One region of the Clavibacter tessellarius genome, then DNA from elsewhere that is predicted to be linked to it. Evidence: riboswitches for the same ligand, from Rfam matches in the RefSeq annotation. Region 1 holds a riboswitch; each other region holds the start of a gene.
What was found. A riboswitch is a leader RNA that binds a small molecule or an ion and turns the genes downstream of it on or off. The one in region 1 is predicted to bind fluoride.
Positions count from the first base shown of each region.

Region 2: it holds a riboswitch for fluoride, as region 1 does, so the genes downstream of both, glnA (type I glutamate--ammonia ligase) here and glnA (type I glutamate--ammonia ligase) in region 1, are expected to answer to the same signal.
Region 3: it holds a riboswitch for fluoride, as region 1 does, so the genes downstream of both, glnA (type I glutamate--ammonia ligase) here and glnA (type I glutamate--ammonia ligase) in region 1, are expected to answer to the same signal.

Region 1 covers NZ_CP040789.1:25,995-28,260, reverse strand. The annotation lists gene glnA (type I glutamate--ammonia ligase) at 1-1,192, opposite strand, end outside; fluoride riboswitch at 1,266-1,339, opposite strand; gene FGG90_RS15590 (hypothetical protein) at 1,861-2,103, shown strand; gene FGG90_RS15585 (hypothetical protein) at 2,226-2,266, opposite strand, start outside.
Region 2 covers NZ_CP040790.1:34,513-36,778, reverse strand. The annotation lists gene glnA (type I glutamate--ammonia ligase) at 1-1,339, opposite strand, end outside; fluoride riboswitch at 1,413-1,486, opposite strand; gene FGG90_RS15810 (hypothetical protein) at 2,008-2,250, shown strand.
Region 3 covers NZ_CP040788.1:3,081,871-3,084,136, reverse strand. The annotation lists gene FGG90_RS14745 (O-antigen polymerase) at 1-177, shown strand, start outside; gene FGG90_RS14740 (hypothetical protein) at 174-518, shown strand; fluoride riboswitch at 868-941, shown strand; gene glnA (type I glutamate--ammonia ligase) at 1,015-2,266, shown strand, end outside.

The DNA.
Region 1 (2,266 bases):
CGACGGGCTCGTGCGGCTCGATGCGGTTCTTGATGCCGTCGATGCCGGCCATGAGCTGCGCGGCGAACGCGAGGTACGGGTTGCTCGACGCGTCGGGCGCGCGGAACTCGATGCGCTTCGCCTTCGGGTTCGTGCCCGTGATGGGGATGCGGATCGACGCCGAGCGGTTGCCCGCCGAGTACACGAGGTTGACGGGCGCCTCGAAGCCGGGGACGAGGCGGTGGTACGAGTTCACCGTCGGGTTCGTGAACGCGAGGATGGCGGGCGCGTGCTTGAGGATGCCGCCGATGTACCAGCGCGCGACGTCCGACAGCCCGCCGTAGCCGGCCTCGTCGTAGAACAGCGGCTTGCCGTCGTTCCAGAGCGACTGGTGCGTGTGCATGCCCGAGCCGTTGTCGCCGAACAGCGGCTTCGGCATGAACGTGGCCGTCTTGCCCCACTGCTCGGCCGTGTTCTTGACGATGTACTTGAACTTCAGGATGTCGTCCGCCGCGTGCACCATGGTGTCGAAGCGGTAGTTGATCTCGGCCTGGCCGCCCGTGCCCACCTCGTGGTGCGCGCGCTCGAGGATGAGGCCGGCGTCGATCAGCTTGAGGCTGATGTCGTCGCGGAGGTCGGCCTGCTTGTCGACCGGGCTGACGGGGAAGTAGCCGCCCTTGTAGGGCGTCTTGTTGCCCAGGTTGCCGCCCTCCTCCTCGCGGCCCGAGTTCCAGGCGCCCTCCTCGGAGTCGACCGAGTAGAAGCTCGTGTGCTGGTTCACCTCGTAGCGGACGTCGTCGAAGATGTAGAACTCGGCCTCGGGCGCGAAGAACGCGGTGTCGGCGATGCCGGACGCGGCGAGGAACTTCTCGGCCTTCTTGGCCACCTGGCGCGGGTCGCGGGCGTAGATCTCGCCGTTGCGGGGGTTGTAGATGTCGAACACCATGATGAGGGTGCGCTCGATGCGGAACGGGTCGATGTAGGCCGTCGTCACGTCGGGGATGAGCTGCATGTCCGACTCGTGGATGCTCGCGAAGCCGCGGATGGACGACCCGTCGAAGGCGATCCCCTCCGTGAAGAACTTCACGTCGACCGTGGATGCGGGGATCGTGAGGTGCTGCTGGACGCCGGGAAGGTCAGTGAACCGGACGTCGAGGAACGTGACGTCCGTGTTCGTGATGAAGTCCAGGACTTGGCTGGGGTCAGTGAACACGCTGGCTGCTTTCTGCGTCGATGCGCAGGTGATCGCCTCAGGACCGATGGCACCGCAAGCGACCACCCGTACGGGTGGGATAGGAACCATCAGCAAGCGGTGCGGTTCGGACGGGTCGTCCTGGCGGGATCCATCGCCGCCGCGAGTGTAGCCCGCGCCGCACATCGAATCGTGTGCCACCCCTCGGCCCGTGGGACAGCGAAGGGTCCGGGAACGCCAGCGTCGGTGCGGGCTACCCGATGACGGGGCGATCCGCCGGCCACTCGTAGAGGAGGGTCCGCCGTCGGATGGCCAGGGCCGACGCTAGCCCGATCGGACCGACGCGGCCGGCGAACATGAGAGCGGCGAGGACGTACTTCCCGACCGTTGCTGCCCCAGAGGCTCATCCACCCGTTGGTGCCGGACGTGCGCTTGGGCAGCAGCATTCGGTTAGGCACCGCAGCGGCACGCGCGCGCGCTCACGCGGCAGCTTGACGGCGGGGAAGTAGGCCGCGGGCTAAGGGTGTCGCTGGCACTCCACCGCAGCCCGGGCCGCCATCGATTGATCAAGATCAGACGCCACTAAGCGGCGAAAGTCACAGCGCACGTCGCGCGACGCCGCGCTGGTCCGGGGAGGGATCCCTCGGCGGACGCTGGCAGACCCGCTAGCCATCGGCCAAGATCGGGTCATGGCCGACGCCCCCAGCCCTGCAGAAGCTAAGCGCCGCTCACGGCGAGGCTTCCGCGTGATCGGGACCGCGATCCTCGCGTTCAGCGTGCAGGGGTTCATCCTGGCGTCGGCCATCCGAGAGCAGAACGCGACCCTTGGCATCATCTGGGCCGTTGTGATCGTCATGTTCATCGGACTCTTCATGTTCGAGCGCTCCCGCGAGCGAACGCGCCGTGGGCGCGAAGCCCTCGGCAAGAACTGACGGGGCAGCGACGCCGGTCGTGACCCGCCACCGAGCACCGCGCCGCCCACGGATGCGTCCTTCAAGGGATCCCTTGCCGGACGCTGCGAGCGTGCGTCGTACGGGCCCCCTGTGGCGACCGGTCAGCGCTCGAAGCTCGCGGCGCACTCGGCCCTGGCCCTCC
Region 2 (2,266 bases), on a different replicon from region 1:
ACGTCTCGATGAGGTCGGGTGTGAACACGTTGCCGGCCGTGAGGAACTCGTGGTCGGCCTCGAGCGCCTCGAGGGCGGCTCCGAGCGACGCGGGCACCTGCGGGATGTTCTTCGCCTCCTCGGGCGGGAGCTCGTAGAGGTCCTTGTCGACGGGCTCGTGCGGCTCGATGCGGTTCTTGATGCCGTCGATGCCGGCCATGAGCTGCGCGGCGAACGCGAGGTACGGGTTGCTCGACGCGTCGGGCGCGCGGAACTCGATGCGCTTCGCCTTCGGGTTCGTGCCCGTGATGGGGATGCGGATCGACGCCGAGCGGTTGCCCGCCGAGTACACGAGGTTGACGGGCGCCTCGAAGCCGGGGACGAGGCGGTGGTACGAGTTCACCGTCGGGTTCGTGAACGCGAGGATGGCGGGCGCGTGCTTGAGGATGCCGCCGATGTACCAGCGCGCGACGTCCGACAGCCCGCCGTAGCCGGCCTCGTCGTAGAACAGCGGCTTGCCGTCGTTCCAGAGCGACTGGTGCGTGTGCATGCCCGAGCCGTTGTCGCCGAACAGCGGCTTCGGCATGAACGTGGCCGTCTTGCCCCACTGCTCGGCCGTGTTCTTGACGATGTACTTGAACTTCAGGATGTCGTCCGCCGCGTGCACCATGGTGTCGAAGCGGTAGTTGATCTCGGCCTGGCCGCCCGTGCCCACCTCGTGGTGCGCGCGCTCGAGGATGAGGCCGGCGTCGATCAGCTTGAGGCTGATGTCGTCGCGGAGGTCGGCCTGCTTGTCGACCGGGCTGACGGGGAAGTAGCCGCCCTTGTAGGGCGTCTTGTTGCCCAGGTTGCCGCCCTCCTCCTCGCGGCCCGAGTTCCAGGCGCCCTCCTCGGAGTCGACCGAGTAGAAGCTCGTGTGCTGGTTCACCTCGTAGCGGACGTCGTCGAAGATGTAGAACTCGGCCTCGGGCGCGAAGAACGCGGTGTCGGCGATGCCGGACGCGGCGAGGAACTTCTCGGCCTTCTTGGCCACCTGGCGCGGGTCGCGGGCGTAGATCTCGCCGTTGCGGGGGTTGTAGATGTCGAACACCATGATGAGGGTGCGCTCGATGCGGAACGGGTCGATGTAGGCCGTCGTCACGTCGGGGATGAGCTGCATGTCCGACTCGTGGATGCTCGCGAAGCCGCGGATGGACGACCCGTCGAAGGCGATCCCCTCCGTGAAGAACTTCACGTCGACCGTGGATGCGGGGATCGTGAGGTGCTGCTGGACGCCGGGAAGGTCAGTGAACCGGACGTCGAGGAACGTGACGTCCGTGTTCGTGATGAAGTCCAGGACTTGGCTGGGGTCAGTGAACACGCTGGCTGCTTTCTGCGTCGATGCGCAGGTGATCGCCTCAGGACCGATGGCACCGCAAGCGACCACCCGTACGGGTGGGATAGGAACCATCAGCAAGCGGTGCGGTTCGGACGGGTCGTCCTGGCGGGATCCATCGCCGCCGCGAGTGTAGCCCGCGCCGCACATCGAATCGTGTGCCACCCCTCGGCCCGTGGGACAGCGAAGGGTCCGGGAACGCCAGCGTCGGTGCGGGCTACCCGATGACGGGGCGATCCGCCGGCCACTCGTAGAGGAGGGTCCGCCGTCGGATGGCCAGGGCCGACGCTAGCCCGATCGGACCGACGCGGCCGGCGAACATGAGAGCGGCGAGGACGTACTTCCCGACCGTTGCTGCCCCAGAGGCTCATCCACCCGTTGGTGCCGGACGTGCGCTTGGGCAGCAGCATTCGGTTAGGCACCGCAGCGGCACGCGCGCGCGCTCACGCGGCAGCTTGACGGCGGGGAAGTAGGCCGCGGGCTAAGGGTGTCGCTGGCACTCCACCGCAGCCCGGGCCGCCATCGATTGATCAAGATCAGACGCCACTAAGCGGCGAAAGTCACAGCGCACGTCGCGCGACGCCGCGCTGGTCCGGGGAGGGATCCCTCGGCGGACGCTGGCAGACCCGCTAGCCATCGGCCAAGATCGGGTCATGGCCGACGCCCCCAGCCCTGCAGAAGCTAAGCGCCGCTCACGGCGAGGCTTCCGCGTGATCGGGACCGCGATCCTCGCGTTCAGCGTGCAGGGGTTCATCCTGGCGTCGGCCATCCGAGAGCAGAACGCGACCCTTGGCATCATCTGGGCCGTTGTGATCGTCATGTTCATCGGACTCTTCATGTTCGAGCGCTCCCGCGAGCGAACGCGCCGTGGGCGCGAAGCCCTCGGCAAGAACTGACGGGGCAGCGACGCCG
Region 3 (2,266 bases), on a different replicon from region 1:
GTGAGCGCCCCCGAGCCGCTGCCGGACGAGACGGCGTCGGCCGCCGAGCGCGAGCGCGCCCTCGTCGGCGCGGGCGTCGCCGCGGGCGCCGGCGTGGCCGAGCCCCGGCCGGCGGTCGGCAACGGCCGCGCGTTCCCCGCCGGCCGCCCGGCCGTGACCTGGGACCGCGACCGATGACGGGCCCCGAGATCACCGGCGACCCCGCCGAGGGCGCCGACCGCCGGGACCGCACGGCCCGCGCCGGCCGCGCGGATCGCGGCGACCGCGCCGACCGGCCGCGCCGCCCGCTGTGGAAGCGCAAGCGCCTGTGGATCCCCGTGGGCGTCGTCGTCCTGGCGGTCGTCGGCGTCGGCGTCTCGGCCGCGCTGATCCTGCCCCGCGTCGACACCGTGCAGAGCGAGCTCCGCGCCGCCCTGCCGCTCTCCGACCAGGTGTGTGACTTTCGCCGCTTAGTGGCGTCTGATCTTGATCAATCGATGGCGGCCCGGGCTGCGGTGGAGTGCCAGCGACACCCTTAGCCCGCGGCCTACTTCCCCGCCGTCAAGCTGCCGCGTGAGCGCGCGCGCGTGCCGCTGCGGTGCCTAACCGAATGCTGCTGCCCAAGCGCACGTCCGGCACCAACGGGTGGATGAGCCTCTGGGGCAGCAACGGTCGGGAAGTACGTCCTCGCCGCTCTCATGTTCGCCGGCCGCGTCGGTCCGATCGGGCTAGCGTCGGCCCTGGCCATCCGACGGCGGACCCTCCTCTACGAGTGGCCGGCGGATCGCCCCGTCATCGGGTAGCCCGCACCGACGCTGGCGTTCCCGGACCCTTCGCTGTCCCACGGGCCGAGGGGTGGCACACGATTCGATGTGCGGCGCGGGCTACACTCGCGGCGGCGATGGATCCCGCCAGGACGACCCGTCCGAACCGCACCGCTTGCTGATGGTTCCTATCCCACCCGTACGGGTGGTCGCTTGCGGTGCCATCGGTCCTGAGGCGATCACCTGCGCATCGACGCAGAAAGCAGCCAGCGTGTTCACTGACCCCAGCCAAGTCCTGGACTTCATCACGAACACGGACGTCACGTTCCTCGACGTCCGGTTCACTGACCTTCCCGGCGTCCAGCAGCACCTCACGATCCCCGCATCCACGGTCGACGTGAAGTTCTTCACGGAGGGGATCGCCTTCGACGGGTCGTCCATCCGCGGCTTCGCGAGCATCCACGAGTCGGACATGCAGCTCATCCCCGACGTGACGACGGCCTACATCGACCCGTTCCGCATCGAGCGCACCCTCATCATGGTGTTCGACATCTACAACCCCCGCAACGGCGAGATCTACGCCCGCGACCCGCGCCAGGTGGCCAAGAAGGCCGAGAAGTTCCTCGCCGCGTCCGGCATCGCCGACACCGCGTTCTTCGCGCCCGAGGCCGAGTTCTACATCTTCGACGACGTCCGCTACGAGGTGAACCAGCACACGAGCTTCTACTCGGTCGACTCCGAGGAGGGCGCCTGGAACTCGGGCCGCGAGGAGGAGGGCGGCAACCTGGGCAACAAGACGCCCTACAAGGGCGGCTACTTCCCCGTCAGCCCGGTCGACAAGCAGGCCGACCTCCGCGACGACATCAGCCTCAAGCTGATCGACGCCGGCCTCATCCTCGAGCGCGCGCACCACGAGGTGGGCACGGGCGGCCAGGCCGAGATCAACTACCGCTTCGACACCATGGTGCACGCGGCGGACGACATCCTGAAGTTCAAGTACATCGTCAAGAACACGGCCGAGCAGTGGGGCAAGACGGCCACGTTCATGCCGAAGCCGCTGTTCGGCGACAACGGCTCGGGCATGCACACGCACCAGTCGCTCTGGAACGACGGCAAGCCGCTGTTCTACGACGAGGCCGGCTACGGCGGGCTGTCGGACGTCGCGCGCTGGTACATCGGCGGCATCCTCAAGCACGCGCCCGCCATCCTCGCGTTCACGAACCCGACGGTGAACTCGTACCACCGCCTCGTCCCCGGCTTCGAGGCGCCCGTCAACCTCGTGTACTCGGCGGGCAACCGCTCGGCGTCGATCCGCATCCCCATCACGGGCACGAACCCGAAGGCGAAGCGCATCGAGTTCCGCGCGCCCGACGCGTCGAGCAACCCGTACCTCGCGTTCGCCGCGCAGCTCATGGCCGGCATCGACGGCATCAAGAACCGCATCGAGCCGCACGAGCCCGTCGACAAGGACCTCTACGAGCTCCCGCCCGAGGAGGCGAAGAACATCCCGCAGGTGCCCGCGT